DNA from 4 places in the Frateuria edaphi genome. Region 3 is predicted to be linked to each of the others. Evidence: predicted binding sites of a transcription regulator. Region 3 holds the regulator's gene; each other region holds the start of a gene.
The links. The regulator sigma-54, encoded in region 3, starts transcription at its own class of promoters, with help from an activator protein. The targets are predictions, from matches to a motif close to TGGCACGNGCNTTGC.
Positions count from the first base shown of each region.

Region 1: LQ772_RS06355 (PilZ domain-containing protein) is a predicted target of sigma-54. The motif match lies at 1,478-1,492, and genes of this name have one in related genera.
Region 2: LQ772_RS00595 (fimbrial protein) is a predicted target of sigma-54. The motif match lies at 1,270-1,284, and genes of this name have one in related genera.
Region 4: LQ772_RS03410 (flagellar basal body-associated FliL family protein) is a predicted target of sigma-54. The motif match lies at 2,087-2,101, and genes of this name have one in related genera.

Region 1 is NZ_CP088251.1:1,365,993-1,369,763, forward strand. It holds gene scpB (SMC-Scp complex subunit ScpB) at 1-19, opposite strand, end outside; gene LQ772_RS06350 (segregation and condensation protein A) at 56-958, opposite strand; gene LQ772_RS06355 (PilZ domain-containing protein) at 1,650-2,018, shown strand; gene LQ772_RS06360 (AMP-binding protein) at 2,078-3,763, opposite strand.
Region 2 is NZ_CP088251.1:118,047-121,817, reverse strand. It holds gene LQ772_RS00605 (hypothetical protein) at 1-360, opposite strand, end outside; gene LQ772_RS00600 (hypothetical protein) at 370-969, opposite strand; gene LQ772_RS00595 (fimbrial protein) at 1,426-1,974, shown strand; gene LQ772_RS00590 (fimbrial biogenesis chaperone) at 2,054-2,797, shown strand; gene LQ772_RS00585 (fimbria/pilus outer membrane usher protein) at 2,794-3,771, shown strand, end outside.
Region 3 is NZ_CP088251.1:510,556-514,326, forward strand. It holds gene rapZ (RNase adapter RapZ) at 1-276, opposite strand, end outside; gene hprK (HPr(Ser) kinase/phosphatase) at 281-1,183, opposite strand; gene hpf (ribosome hibernation-promoting factor, HPF/YfiA family) at 1,437-1,760, opposite strand; gene LQ772_RS02250 (RNA polymerase factor sigma-54) at 1,892-3,331, opposite strand; gene lptB (LPS export ABC transporter ATP-binding protein) at 3,432-3,771, opposite strand, start outside.
Region 4 is NZ_CP088251.1:761,251-765,021, forward strand. It holds gene fliI (flagellar protein export ATPase FliI) at 1-135, shown strand, start outside; gene fliJ (flagellar export protein FliJ) at 132-560, shown strand; gene LQ772_RS03405 (flagellar hook-length control protein FliK) at 628-1,641, shown strand; gene LQ772_RS03410 (flagellar basal body-associated FliL family protein) at 2,169-2,684, shown strand; gene fliM (flagellar motor switch protein FliM) at 2,699-3,712, shown strand; gene fliN (flagellar motor switch protein FliN) at 3,709-3,771, shown strand, end outside.

The DNA.
Region 1 (3,771 bases), 860 kb from region 3:
TGAGTTGCTCGATCTGCATGGCCTTCAGGTCAGAGATGCGAAGGGGGCCGCGCCGTCAGTCGGCGGCGGCGGAAACCGGCATGTCGTCCGGCAGTTCGTCGTTTTCTTCGGCCAGCGCGGTCTTTGCCTTGACGTAGATCGGCGCCAGCGGCTCTTCCTGCACGATCTCGACGAGCATTTCCTTGGCCAGTTCAAGCATGGCCAGGAAAGTCACCACTACGCCCAGGCGGCCTTCGTTGATGTCGAACAGGCTTTCGAAGCGGTGGAACGTGCTGTCTTCCAGCCGGCTCAGCAGTTCGCCCATCCGCTGGCGCACGCTCAACGCCTCGCGCTTGATCGCGTGATGGCCGAACAGCTCGGCGCGGTGCATCACGTCCTTGAGCGCCAGCAGCATTTCCTTCAGGTCCAGCGGCGGCGGCAGCTTCACCACGTTGCGCTCGCCCACGTCGGCCTGCACCACTACCGTGTCGCGTTCCAGCCGGGGCAGGGTGTCGATGTCCTCGGCGGCCTTCTTGAAGCGCTCGTATTCCTGCAGGCGGCGCACCAGTTCGGCGCGCGGGTCGTCCTCGATGCCCTCCTCGGCGGGCGGGCGGGGCAGCAGCAGGCGCGACTTGATCTCGCCCAGGATCGCGGCCATCAGCAGGTACTCGGCGGCCAGCTCCAGCCGCATCGAGTCCCGCATCATGTCGATGTATTCCATGTATTGCCGCGTAATTTCGGCAATCGGAATGTCCAGGATGTCCAGGTTCTGCCGGCGGATCAGGTACAGCAGCAGGTCCAGCGGGCCCTCGAACGCTTCGAGAAAAACTTCCAAGGCGTCCGGCGGGATGTACAGGTCCTGCGGCATCTGCAGCATGGGTTCGCCACGCACGACCGCCAGCGGCATTTCCTGCTGCTGGGGGATCGACGCGAAGGCGTCCTGCGACGGTGCGGCCGGCTGCTGCGGTTCTGTGCTCATCAATGCATGTCGTGAGGCCGCTCACGCGGCCGGCAATGCGTTCAAAACCTGTCGTCCTGGCGGGCGGTGCCCTGTGGACGGGTATCCCCTCGTGACCGCGGCTTCGGGCCGGCGATCGGTCAAGCTGGCTCGCCGGTTCCGGCGCAGCCGTCGCCGCGTGTCGCTTGACGAAGCCGCACCACGGCGGTTCGGTCAGGCGGGCTCGGGCGACCACCAAGGCGTCCACGCCGGGCATCGGGCCCTGGAACGAACGCAAGACAGGATGGCGACACGGCGCCACGGACGGTTTCAATCGGTCTGCCGGGACTCGGATGCGTGCCGCGATGGCCGGTATCGACCGGCACGGCGCACGCTGGAACCGGGCATGGGGACAGGTTAGCGGTAGCGTTGCGGCAAGTCCAGTGCGCAAGTGCTCGCGCATGGGGCAGCATGTGACACGGTGCGTCGTGCAGAAGCCGGGCGCGGCAGTTCCAGTGCGGTGTCGGGCGGGCAGGGGATGACGTCGCACCGATCCATCGATGGCATGGCGTTTGCTTTATCGTGCCCATGAGATGCCGTTTTCCCGCTGCGCGAACGGTCCGCTGAACACTGGCGGCTCACAGGCAGCAACCAGGTGTCGATGGGACGCAGGATGCGTCGTAGGATCGCAAGGACGTCACAGAGCGCGGGTGCGTTTTGCTTGGGGAGTTAGATGACGATCGAAGACAACGTGGCGGATGAATCGGGCCCCAAGTTCCTGCGGCCCGCGCGCATGCGCATCGAAACCACCGTGCTCATGAGCCACGGGGTGCAGTCGCATCCGACCGAACTGGTCGACATCTCCGCCACGGGCGCGCTGCTGCGCCGACCGCTGGGCTGGCAGGGCGAGCTGGGGCAGAACTGGGTGCTCGACATGATCTTCGGCCGCGACCTGCACATCCACCTGGAGGCAGTGGTCGCGCGCATCTCCGACCGCCACATCGGCTTTGCCTACTCGCGCATCCCGGAAGACAAGCAGGTGCCGTTGTGGAACCTGCTGGGTGGTTACGCGGACATCCTGGAGCATTGGCGGGGGGAGTGATCCGGCCGCGCGCTTTTCCGTAGGAACCCGCAAGCGGGCTCCCACGAAGACCCGGACGCTCAGGCGGGAGTTTTCTTTGGCTCGTTGCGCAGCTCGCGGCGAAGGATCTTGCCCACGTTCGACTTCGGCAGCGCATCGCGGAATTCGATCTGGCGCGGGCGCTTGTAGCCGGTCAGGTTGTCGTGGCAGAACTGCTTGAGGACTTCGGCCGTCAGCGCAGGGTCCTTGCGCACCACGAAAAGCTTCACCACCTCGCCCGAGTGCTCGTCCGGCACGCCCACGGCGGCTACCTCGGCCACGCCGGGGTGTTGCATCACCACGTCCTCGACCTCGTTCGGATACACGTTGAAGCCGGACACCAGGATCATGTCCTTCTTGCGGTCGACGATGTAGACGTAGCCGTTCTCGTCCATCCGGGCGATGTCGCCGGTGTGCAGCCAGCCATCGGCGCCCAGCACCTTCGCGGTCTCGTCCGGACGCTGCCAATAGCCCTGCATCACCTGCGGGCCACGCACCATGAGCTCGCCCACTTCGCCGATCGACAAAGGCTGGTTTTCCTCCGACCAGATCGCCACGTCGGTGGACGGCACGGGCAGGCCGATCGATCCGTTGTAGTCCCGAAGGTCCAGCGGGTTGATGCACACCGCCGGCGAGGTTTCGGTCAGGCCATAGGCCTCGGCCAGGGTGCAACCGGTGGTTTTCTTCCATCGCTCGGCCACCGCGCGTTGCACGGCCATGCCGCCGCCCAGGGTCAGGTGCAGGCGCGAGAAGTCCAGCTCGGCGAAGCCGGGCGTGTTGAGCAGGCCGTTGAACAGCGTGTTGACGCCGGTCAGCGCGGTGAAGCCGGACTTCTTCAGTTCCTTGACGAAGCCGGGCATGTCGCGCGGGTTGGTGATCAGCCAGTTCAGGCCGCCCAGGCGCATGAAAACCAGGCCGTTCGCCGTCAGCGAGAAGATGTGGTACAGCGGCAGGGCGGTGATGATCACCTCCTCGCCGGGCTTGGCCAGGTCGCCGATCCAGGCGCTGGCCTGCAGCATGTTGGCGACCATGTTGCCGTGGCTGAGCATCGCGCCCTTGGCCACGCCCGTAGTGCCGCCGGTGTACTGCAGGAAAGCGAGGTCGTCGTGGCCCAGCTCGACCTTGGGCATGGGATGCGAGGCGCCCTGCGCCAGTGCGTCGCGGAAGCGCACCGCCTTCGGCAACGAGTAGGCGGGCACCATCTTCTTCACGTGCTTGAGCACGAAGTTGACCAGCGCCCCCTTGGGGAAACCCAGCAGGTCGCCGATGCCGGTGGTGATCACGTGTTCGACGTGGGTTTCGTCGATGACCTCCTGCAACGTGGAGGCGAAGTTGTCCAGCACCAAGATCGCCTTGGCGCCGGAATCTTCCAATTGGTGCCTGAGTTCGCGCGCGGTGTAGAGCGGGTTGGTGTTGACCACCACCAGGCCCGCGCGCAGCGCGCCGAACAGCGCGATCGGGTACTGCAGCACGTTGGGCAGCATGATGGCGAGCCGGTCGCCCTTCTCAAGGCCCAGCACGCCGGTGAGGTAACCGGCGAACTGGCGGCTCAAGCTCTCGATCTCGCCGTAGCTCAGCCGCTTGCCGAAACTGGAGAAGGCCGGCTTGTCGCGGAACTTGCCGAAGGCTTCTTCCACCACCTCCGCCACCGATGCATAGGCGTTGACGTCGATCTCGGCGGGCACGTCATGCGGATAGTGGGCAAGCCACGGACGCTCGTTGCTCATGTACTGTT
Region 2 (3,771 bases), 390 kb from region 3:
CCCGAAGATCCAGAAGAAGCAAGGCAGCACCAGCAGGGCGACCAGTGCGGCCGGCACGCCTTGCAGCACGCCGGCGCTGAGCAACAGCCCGAAGCTCAGGAAGCCGCACGAGGTCAACACGGCTGCCGCGGCCAGCGCCTGCAGGTCGAGCTGCCGCTCCAGCTCGTCCTGTTCGCGGATGACCAGCGCCACGGCACGCATCGCCATCAACACCGGCAGCATGGGCAGCAACGCCAGCAGCGTGCGCAGGCCAACGCTTCCGGTACGCGGCACAAGCCAGCCGTACAGGCCGATCAGCGCACAGTAGCCGGCCATGGCGGGCACGAACCGCGCGAGGTATCGCCTGTGCACCAAGCGCATGGCCACGGCTCAATCCTCGCCGGGCCGACGACGCAGGCGGCGCCATAACAGGACCGCAAGCACGATCAGCACACCGGGAAGCAGGCCGACCAGCAGGCCCGCCTCGAAATCGTCCAGTCGCCCCCGCCACCAGGCCACGCCCAACACCATCAGCACCAATACGGCCAGCAACACGAGCCGCCAGCCCATCGAGCCCCCCTCGCAAGTGGCGCTGCCACCGTAATGGCGAACCAGCAGCCACCAGCGGGCGATGCCGTAACCGATCATCGTCACCGGGAACACCCAGATCAGGATGCTGCCGTCGAGCCGCAGCACGCCGGCTGCCGCCAGGAACCCCCCGACGAGGCTGAGCGCGCCGAGCAAGGCGGTCGAAGCGCCCAGCGCCACCAGGTGCACGCGCTGCTCGAACTCGTCGCTGGTGCCGATCCGCCGCGCCATCAGGCCGATCACGAAAAGCATCGGCAGCACCGGGACCACCGCCAGCACCACCTTCAGCGGCACGCTGGCGGCGGTACGGCTGAGCGGCCAAACCAGCAGCATGGCGGCCATGTACGCCACCATCGCGACCGACAGCTGGCTGCGGTAACGGCTCTCGTTGAAACGCGGCATGTCCGGCTCCCCTGCCGACGGCGCGCCACCTCGGCGGCCTGTCAAGCAAACTTGACACACAGGCTAGGCGGTCACCGCCCAGCGTGTCAAGCACCCTTTACACGAACCGCATATCGGCCTTGCCTCGCGCGACTTGACTGATCAAACTGTGATTGTGATCACAATGTGAAAGATGTGACGCACAGGGGCCAGTGCAGTACAGGGGCGTCCACTCAGGAGCTAACGACCCGCTTTCCGCAAGGGAGACGGCGTTTTGACCCAACCCATACGCGTCAATGGTTTGGCCACCCCCGCCCCTGTTGGCACAGGATTTGCGATGTAGGTCACAAACAAGCGTTGGAAATGCCCAGGCTTGTTGGAAATGCGCGGACGGCAGTCTGGAAGCTTTCTGCAGTGCCTGCGCCGCACCGACCTTTTGTAGTCAGCCGCACCACACCACCTCTAAAGGGAACCAGCATGCCCAAGACTCTTCTTTCCGCCGCATTGATTGCCACCCTGGGCGTCGCCGCCTTTGCACCTAACGCCGCCCATGCCGTCGATGGCACCATCAACTTCAGCGGCACCATCTCCGGCTCGACCTGCACCGTGCAGGTCAACGGCGCCGCCGGCCCGGCCACGGTCACCCTGCCGACGGTTTCCACCGCTGCGCTGAGCGCGGCCGGTAACACCGCCGGTCAGACCGCGTTCGCGATCAACCTGTCCGCTTGCAGCGGCGCGGCGACCAAAGCGTCGACGTATTTCGAGAACGGCCCCAACGTGAATGCCAGCGGCCGTCTGGTGAATACTGCCGTCAGCCCGGCCAGCAACGTCGAAGTGCAGCTGGTGAACAGCGACAACAGCGTGATCACGGCCGGTTCCGCCGCGCCGACCAGCGGTGCGGGTGTTGCCACGATCTCCGCCAGCAAGACCGCCACCTTGAACTACTTCGCCCGCTACTACGCCACCGGCGCCGCCGGTTCGGGCGCAGTCGCGAGCAGCGTGCAGTTCTCGGTGATCTACCAGTAAGCGTAACCATGCGTGCGGCCGGCACGTCCCGGCCGCCGCATGCTCCACGTGAAATTGTTTTTTGCGGCGGAAGCCTTCGATGAAAAGCCTGGTACGTGCCATTCGCGGGGTAGTGGCTGCGCTATGCCTATGTGCGCTGCCTGCGCATGCCAGCGTGGTGATCGGCGGCACGCGCGTGGTGTTCCCCGCGCGGGATGGAGAGGTGACGGTGCGCTTGAGCAACGACAGCGCCCAACCGGCGCTGGTCGAGGCGTGGATCGATCGCGGCGATCCCCATTCGACCCCGGACAAGGTCGACGTGCCGTTCCTGATCACGCCGCCGCTTTTCCGCATGGAGCCGCACAAGGACCAGAGCCTGCGCATCATCGCCACCCAGGCCAACTTGCCGGCGGATCGCGAGTCGCTGTTCTGGCTCAACGTGCTCGAAATTCCCCCCAAGCCCAAGGGCGCGGAGTTTGCGGGCAAGAACCTGCTGCAGTTCGCGATTCGCTCGCGGCTCAAGTTTTTCTATCGTCCGGCCAACTTGCCGGGTGACCTGGCCAAGGCGCCAGCCGAGCTGACCTGGAAGGCTGTGCCCGATGGCGCGGGCTATGCGCTGGAAGTGCACAACCCGACCGCCTACCACATCACCGTCATCAAGGCGTCGCTGGATATCGCCGGTAAACCGTATTCGGCCGACACGGGCATGGTCGATCCCCTTGGTACGCTGCGGTTGCCCGTCACGGGGCTGACGAAGGCACCGGCCACGGGCACGCCGGTGGCGTATGACATCGTCAACGATTACGGCGCCGCGGCACCGTACCAAGGCTCCATAGCGCCATGAATCGGCGGCATGCCATGCGCCACGCGGGTCGCCCGCGTCGGCATGGCGCGTACCGTCGGGCGTTGCTGTGCTCGTGCGTTGCCATCGCATTGGGCGCACCAGTGGACGTCACGCGGGCGGCTGCGCTTGCCGACGCCATGGCTGCCGCGCCGGTCGCAACCGGGGGCTTTGCCGCGGCCGATGCCAGCGGGATCGATGCGAGCCGCGCGGACGCCAGCTTCGATCGCAACCTGCTATCAGGCGCCGGCAGCAACACGACCGACCTGTCGCGCTTCGAACACGGCAACCCGGTGTTGCCGGGCAACTACAACCTGGACATCTATCTCAATACGGTCTGGGTCGGACGCCGCGACGTGCGTTTCGAGGCCGCATCGATGCAGGACAGCGCGACCCCGTGCGTGGATCGCAAGCTGCTCGATCAGTTGGGCCTGCATCCGGCCAAACACTCCGTAGAGCTGCAGGACCAGCTGCAGGATCCGGCCGCCTGCGTAAGCGTCGGCGAGCTGATCCCCGACGCCACGATGAGCGTCGACATGGCCGACTTGCGGCTGGACACCAGCGTGCCGCAAGCCTACCTGGGGCAGATGCCGCGCGGTTACGTCAGCCCTGAATACTGGGATGCCGGCGTACCGGCGGCGCTGCTCAACTACAATTTCAACAGCTATCACAGCAGCAGCCGTGGCCTGAGTCAGACCAGCTCGTACCTGGGCCTGAATGCGGGTTTCAATATCGGGCCCTGGCATTTGCGGCAGGATTCCGCCGTCAACTGGCAGTCGGCCACCGCAGGCGCGCGGGCGCAAAAGCACTGGCAGACCATCGACAGCTACCTGCGCCGCGACCTGCCCTCGCTGCGCGCCCAGCTGACCATCGGTGACAGCTATACCGACGGCGGTGTCTTCGACAGTTTCGGCCTGCGCGGCGTGCAATTGGCAACCGACGACCGCATGTTGCCGGACTCGCTGCGCGGGTATGCC
Region 3 (3,771 bases):
GAGCACCAGAGGCATGTGCTCGAAATCCTCGCCGCGGTTGCGCACGTCCACGCCCACGGCGATGCGCCGGCGGCGGCCGCCGCCATCGCGGCGCACCGACTGCACCAGTTGCGGCAGCAGCCCGCTGGGCAGGTTGTCGACGCAGTAGAACTCCAGGTCCTCCAGCGCGCGCAGCGCGACCGTCTTGCCGCCGCCGGACATGCCGGTCAGCACCACCAGGTGCACGGCGTTGGGATCGTTGAGGCCGTTCGAGGGCGCGGGATCGTTCGTACTCATGGGTTCACCACGGCGGAAGCCGGCGCATCTGGTGCGCCTGGCGGTCGATGAATGTCTGCGCGGGATCGATGCCCTTGCTCTTGAGCATATGGTGGCGCACCGCCGCTTCCACCAGTACCGCCAGGTTGCGGCCGGGGGCCACCGGGATGGTGATCATCGGCACGGAGACCTCCAGGATCTCGCGGTGGCTGGTGTCGCCGGTCAGGCGCGTCGCCGCGTCGATGTCTTCGCCCTCGCGCAGGGGCTTGAGGTGCACCACCAGGCGCAGGTATTTCGAATGCTTGACCGCGGTGTGGCCGAACATCTCGCGCACGTTGAGCACGCCCAGGCCGCGCACTTCCAGAAGATCCTGCAACAGTTCCGGACACGTGCCGTCGATCACGTCAGGGGCGATCAGGGTGAACTCGGTGGCGTCGTCGGCGACCAGGCGGTGGCCGCGGCTGATCAGTTCCAGCGCCAGCTCGCTCTTGCCCGAACCGGACTCGCCGGTAATCAGCACGCCGATCGAAAACACCTCCAGGAACACGCCGTGCAGGGTGATCCGCGGCGCGAGCAGGCGCGCGAGGTGGTACTGCATCCAGGTCAGGAGCTCGTGGCCGCGCTTGGCGCTGATCCACAGCGGGGTGTGGGTTTCCTCGGCCACCTCGCGCAGGTCCGATGGGATGGTCTGGTCCTTGGTCACGATCAGCGCCACCGGCTGGTAGGCAGCGATCTTGTGCATCGCTTCCCAGCGCTGGCGCGAATCCAGGCTGTCCAGCCAGTTGAGCTCCTCGGTACCGATGATCTGCACCTTGTTCGGGTAGATCACGTTGAGGTAGCCGATCAGCGACGGGCGGCGCGTGGCGGTGGCGCCGGGTTCGAGCACGCGCCCCTCGCCACGCATGCCCGCCACCCAGCGCAGGCCCATGCGCTCGTGGACGCCGTCGAAGAGTTGTCGTGCAGTCAGGCGTTCCAAGGAGTGTCCCTGCCGGGTGGCAATGGGCGCCATTGTGCCAGCTATGCGGGGGAGGGCGGGCCGGGAGGGTGTCGCGAGGCCGGCCATCCGCCCGTGGCTTGGTATCTTCCCTGCGCTCGCGGGGAAGGCTCGGCTTGCGGCATCAAGCTTCGAGCAAAAAAAGACCCGCCACCGGGGCGGGTCTCTTTCGCAGGAGCCGGACGAATCAGCCGATCTGGCGCGCTTCGCGCGCTTCCTGCTGATGCTTGTCGGTCACCTTGTCGCGGTGGCGGCGCAGTTGCGCGGCGAGTTTGTCGAACACCATGTCGATGGAGGCATACATGTCGGCGCCGCAGGCCGCCGCATGCAGGGCGGCACCCGTGGTGCTGAGGGTAGCGTCGGCGCAGTGCTGCAGCTTGTCGATCGACAGCACCATGCTCAGGCCCAGGCACCTTTCGTCGAGGCGGGTCAGGCGATCGAGCCGGGATTCGGCATGCGCACGCAGGGCGGGGGTGACTTCGATCTGCTGGCCGGTGAGTTGGAACTGCATGGGGCGCCTCCTCTGGTACAGGCCGCCGTGGGGCGGCGGGTTCGCATGCCGGTGATTGGTGCCGGCATGCCGGTCTTCATTCGGTATGGGATCGTTCGGGCCGGTTCCAAGTGGTGGGTTTCAGGCGCCGGTCAGCCGGCGCGTTGTCGCTCGCTCGAGCTGGGGATGCGCAGAGCCTCGCGGTACTTGGCCACCGTGCGGCGCGCGACCTGGATGCCCTTGCGGTTGAGCTCCTCGGCCAGGGCCTGGTCGGACAAGGGCTTGCGTGTGTCCTCGCCGTCGATGAGCTTCTTGATCATCGCCTGGATGGCCGTGGCCGAAGCGCCGCCGCCATCTTCGGTGGAGACGCCACTGGAGAAGAAATACTTCAGTTCGAAAGTGCCGCGCGGCGTGTGGATGTACTTGCGCGTGGTCACGCGCGAGATGGTCGATTCGTGCATGCCGACCTCTTCAGCGACTTCGCGCAGGACCAGCGGGTGCATCGCTTCCGGGCCGTAGTCGAGGAAGGCGCTCTGACGGCGCACGATCGCATCGGCAACCTTCAGCAACGTTTCGGCGCGCGACTCCAGGCTCTTGATCAGCCAGCGCGCCTCCTGCAATTGGCCGCGCATCCAGCTGGCGTCCTCGCCGCGCGCCTGCGCGATCAGGCTGCAGTAGTGCTGGTTGAGGCCCAGCCGCGGCTGGCAGTCGGGATTGAGGCTGACCTTCCAGCGGTTGCCTTCCTTGTAGGCGTAGACGTCCGGCGCCACGTACTCGACCGGCGTCGCGTCCAGCGCGGCGCCGGGACGCGGGTCCAGGCTGCGGATCAGCAGCGCCGCGGCTGCGACGTCTTCCTCGCTCGCGCGCAGCTTGCGCGCGAGCTTGGCGACGTCGTTGCGTGCGAGCAGTTCGAGCTCGCCGGCGACGATCTGCAGAGCGAGCCCGCGATGCGGCGTATCGGCATCGAACTGCTCCAGCTGCACGCGCAGGCAGTCGCGCAGGTCCAGACTGGCGATCCCGGTGGGATCGAAACGCTGCAACTGGCGACGCACCGTCTCGATTTCATCGATCGTCGCGTCGAGGTCCGCCGGCAGCGCGGCGAGCACGCCTTCGATGCCTTCGGCAAGGTAGCCGTCGGCGTTGAGCGCATCGATGATGACCGTCGCGATCAGCCGCTGGCGCGTGTTGAACGGCGAGAGGTTCAACTGCCACAGCAGGTGTTCCTGCAGGGTCTCGGGCGCGGCGTTCTGCGGTTCGAAATCCTCATCGCCGCGGCTGCCGGAGGGCGCGCTGCTGCCGAGCGAGAAATCGATCGGCGCCTCGGCTGGCGTGTCGGCTTCGCCCCAGTCCGCGACGTCGTCCGCGTTGTGGTCGACGGTCGGCGCTTCGGCCGGGGCGGCGGAGAAACTCTCTTCCTCGGTTTCGCCCGGCGCCGATTCCTCCTCGAACTCCAGCAGCGGGTTGCCCTCGGCGATCTGGCGCAGTTCCGCTTCCAGCTCCAGCTGCGACAGCTGCAACAGCCGGATCGCCTGCTGCAACTGCGGCGTCAGGGTGAGCTGTTGGTTGAGTCGGAACTGGAGCCCGGGTTTCATGCCAGCCGTTGCGGAGAGACTTGCGGTCATCCTACCCCGGTGGGTGTGACGCGACCATAGCGATGGCAGGCTCCGACGGGCCGTGCGTCACATCACCGCTTCAGAGCTTGAATTCGCGTCCCAGGTACACCTCGCGCACCTTTTCGTCGGCGAGGATGTGCGCTGGCGTGCCGCGCGAGAGCACCTCGCCGTCGTTCAGGATGTAGGCGCGATCGCAGATGCCCAGCGTCTCGCGCACGTTGTGGTCGGTGATCAGGACGCCGATGCCGCGTTCCTTCAGGTGCCGCACGATGCGCTGGATTTCGCCCACCGAAATCGGGTCGACGCCGGCGAACGGCTCGTCCAGCAACATGTAGCGCGGCTGCGCGGCCAGCGCGCGGGCGATCTCCACGCGGCGGCGCTCGCCACCGGAGAGGCTGATGCCTTTCTGGCCGGCGATA
Region 4 (3,771 bases), 250 kb from region 3:
GACCCGCAGGTCGACCAGGCCATCGTGATGTGGCCCCGCCTGCGCGCGTTCCTGCAGCAGGAAGTGGACGAACCGATGAGCCTCGCCGACGGCATCGCCGCCCTCAACGCCCTGGCCGCCGAGGCCACGCAGTGAGCAAGCGCGCCGACCGACTGCAACCGGCCGCCGACCAGGCCAAACAGCGCAGCGAAGATGCGGTGCTCAAGCTCGCCGAGCAGCAGCAGCGGCTGGCCAAGGCCGAGCGCCAGCTTGCCGAACTGCGCGGCTACCGCCAGGAGTACGCCAGCCCCGGCGTCGGCGGTTTGACGGCCGTAGCGCTGATGAACCGCCAGCAATTCGTCGAGCGCATCGACCGCGCGATCGACCAGCAGGTGCTGGAGATCGAACGCCAGCGCCAATCGCTCGATCAGATGCGCGGGTCCTGGCGCGACGCGCATGCCCGCGAAGCCGCGCTGGACAACGTGATCGACCGTTATCGCGAGCAGGAACGCAAGACCGAGGAGCGCCGCGAGCAGAACGACATCGACGAGCGCATGCAGCATCGGCGACCCGCCCGATAGGCCTTGGCGCGAAGTTTGCTGGACTGACTCGACGCATGCCGTTTGAAGCCTTGATGAGGAAGTGCCCATGAGCGCGACCACCGCCGCCGTGAACCCCGTCCAGCCGGCTCCGCCGCCGGCCCGCCCTGCCGCGGACCCGGCCGCCCGGTCGGACGACAGCCGCTTCGACCGCCACCTGGACGCCGCCCGCCAGCAGCACGGCGAGTCGCAGGACAAGCCGGCGCAGGACGAGGGCAAGCATGAGGTGGCGAAGGCCAAGGGTTCCTCGAAGACCGACGCCGACAAACAGAAGCCGGCCGACGCAAGCGCGAAGGACCCGAGCGACGCGGATGCCGCCGCGCTGGCGGCGGCCATGCTGGCGCTGATCGGCCAGGCCGCGCCGGCCAAGCCGCTCGCCGCGGCCGGCATGCCGGCGCATGCGGCGACCGGCGCCATCGCCGATGGCGCCGCCGCCAAGGCGCCGGCCGCGCTGGTGTTGCTCGCCAATACCGCGGCCGCGGCAGCGACGGCCAAGCCAGCGATCAGCCTCGATGCCAATGCGTTGGCGCCGATGCTGGCCAAGCCCGCCGAGCAGAAGGACGCGTCGATCGATGTCGCGCAGCTGGGCAGCCTGTCCGCCAACCCGATGCCCGTGCCCGACGCCGGCACGACCGCGGCGCCGGCGCACAACCTCAACCTCGCCAGCCCCGCCGGCACGCCGGCCTTCGCGCAGGAGCTGGGCCAGCACGTGGTCTGGCTGGGCCAGCAGGACGTCAAGCAGGCGCGCATCCGTTTGCATCCGGAAGACCTGGGCACGCTCGACGTCAAGGTCAGCCTGAACCACGACCGCGTCGACGTGAGTTTCGCCGTGCAGCATCCGGCGGCCGTGCACGCCGTGCAGCAGACCCTGCCGCAGCTGGACGCGTTGCTGGCGCAGCATGGCCTGGCGCTGGGCCAGGCCGACGTGGGCCAGCGCCAGCAGCATGGCGAAGGTGGTCGTGGTGGCGAGGCGGCGGGTGCGATCGGAGAGGTCGACGCCGAACCGGCCGTGATGGCCAGCATGCCGGTGGCCGCGCTCGGGATGCTCGATACGTTCGCCTGACGCGGAGCGCCCTGCGACTCTGGTCTGCGGCCTGCGCCCCAAGGTGAACGGGGTTTTCCGGTCGTTCTTCCCGCAACGTTTCCATCGTCCCATCCTTGCCGAGCGCAGGCGCGCAGCGCCGAAACCGAAGCGCCTCGCCCCGGCCCAATCCCTCTCCCGCCAGGAGAGGTGCCGAAGGGCGGGTGGGAGTCCGGGCAAAGCAGGGCGCATCGGCGCCATCGAACGGTCCTCCCGACGCTTCTCCCGATGGGAGAGCGTGGCCGAGCCTCGCGTGCCTCGCCCATCCCGTTCGCGCTGAGCGCAGGCGCACCGCGCCCGAAGTCGGAGCGCTCCCGACCCGCCGATTTCCAGACACCCGTCGTGATCGCGACGCGCCCGTTCCCCGGCGCGCGTCAAGAAAGCGCCGCGCCTGCCGCAAACCAAGCAGGACCAAGCCCTCCCGCCGTGGCACGCGGATTGCAACAAGGTCCCTGCAAGGTGGCGCCCCCGGGAGCCAACAAGAAAAACAACACCGAGGTTTTCAAGGCATGGCAATTACGGAAGAAGAAGCGGTAGCGGTGGCGCCACCGAAGAAAAAGCGCTCGCTGCTGGTGATCGGCCTGGTGGTGGCGCTGCTGGCGGTGTCCGGCGCGTGCGCGTACCTGTTCGTATCGCACGGGCAGCACAAGCCCGCCACGGCGGCGGCCGGTAAGGACGCCGGCGACGCCCAGCCGACCAAGATCCAGCCCGAATACTTCCTGCCGCTGGACCCGGCTTTCGTCGTCAACTTCCGCGACGACGACGCCATGCGCTACCTGCAGGTCGGCGTGACCCTGATGTCGCACGACCAGGCCGCGCTGGACACCGTCAAGGGTGTGGACCCGGTCGTGCGCAACGCGCTGGTGATGCTGTTCAGCCGCCAGAACTACTCGATCCTCAGCGACCCCGTCGGCAAGCAGAAGCTGCAGGCCGATGCGCTGGACGCGGTGCGCAAGATCGTCGCGGCGCGCACCGGCAAGCCCGGCATCGACGCGTTGTACTTCACCAGCTTCGTGATGCAGTGAGGCCCTGAGCGCCCATGAGCGATCTTCTTTCCCAGGACGAAATCGACGCGCTGCTCGACGGCGTCACCGGCGGCAGCGTCGCCACCGGCGAGGACGAGCCACCTCCCACCGAGGCGGTGCAGTCCTACGACTTCACCCAGCAGGACCGTATCGTGCGCGGCCGGCTGCCAACGCTGGAGATGGTCAACGATCGCTTCGCGCGCTTCTTCCGCCTGGGCGTGTTCAACGTCCTGCGCAAGAGCTGCGAGGTGTCGGTGCTCGGCGTGAAGATGGTCAAGTTCGCCGAGTACGTGCACAGCCTGGCCGTGCCGAGCAACCTCAACCTGGTGAAGATCAAGCCGCTGCGCGGCACCGCGCTGGTGGTGTTCGAGCCGCGGCTGGTGTTCACCGTGATCGACAACTTCTTCGGCGGCGACGGCCGCTTCCACGCGCGCATCGAGGGTCGCGATTTCAGCGCGATCGAAAACCGCGTGATCCAGATCATGCTCACCGAGCTGTTCGGCGCCATGACCGAGGCGTGGAACCCGGTGCTGCCGCTGGAGTTCGAGTACATGAACTCCGAGATCAACCCGCAGTTCGCCAATATCGTCAGCCCCACGGAAACCGTGGTCGTCTCGCGCTTCCACGTCGAACTCGACGGCGGCGGCGGCGAAATCCACCTGACCCTGCCGTACGCGATGGTCGAGCCGATCCGCACGCTGCTCGACGCCGGCGTGCAGAGCGACCTGGCCGACCGCGACGACCGCTTCACCGAGCACCTGCACGAGGAAGTGCTCGACGCCGAGGTCGAGATCAGCTCGCTGCTGATCGAGGCGCAGCTGTCCATCGGGGATTTCCTGGGCCTTCGCCCGGGTGACGTGATCCCGGTGACGCTGCCCGAACTTTGCACCGTCTTCGCCGAAGACGTGCCGGTGTTCCGCGGCCGCTACGGCCAGGCCAACGGCCACACGGCGATCCAGTTCCAGGCCCAGGTCGGCCGGCGCGAAAGGCGCGCGGCCGGCGAATTCATCGAGAAGAAAAGCGCATGAACGCCAACGACGCCGCGGTCGCCGACCGCATCGACTCCGACACCCTGGCCGGCTTCGCC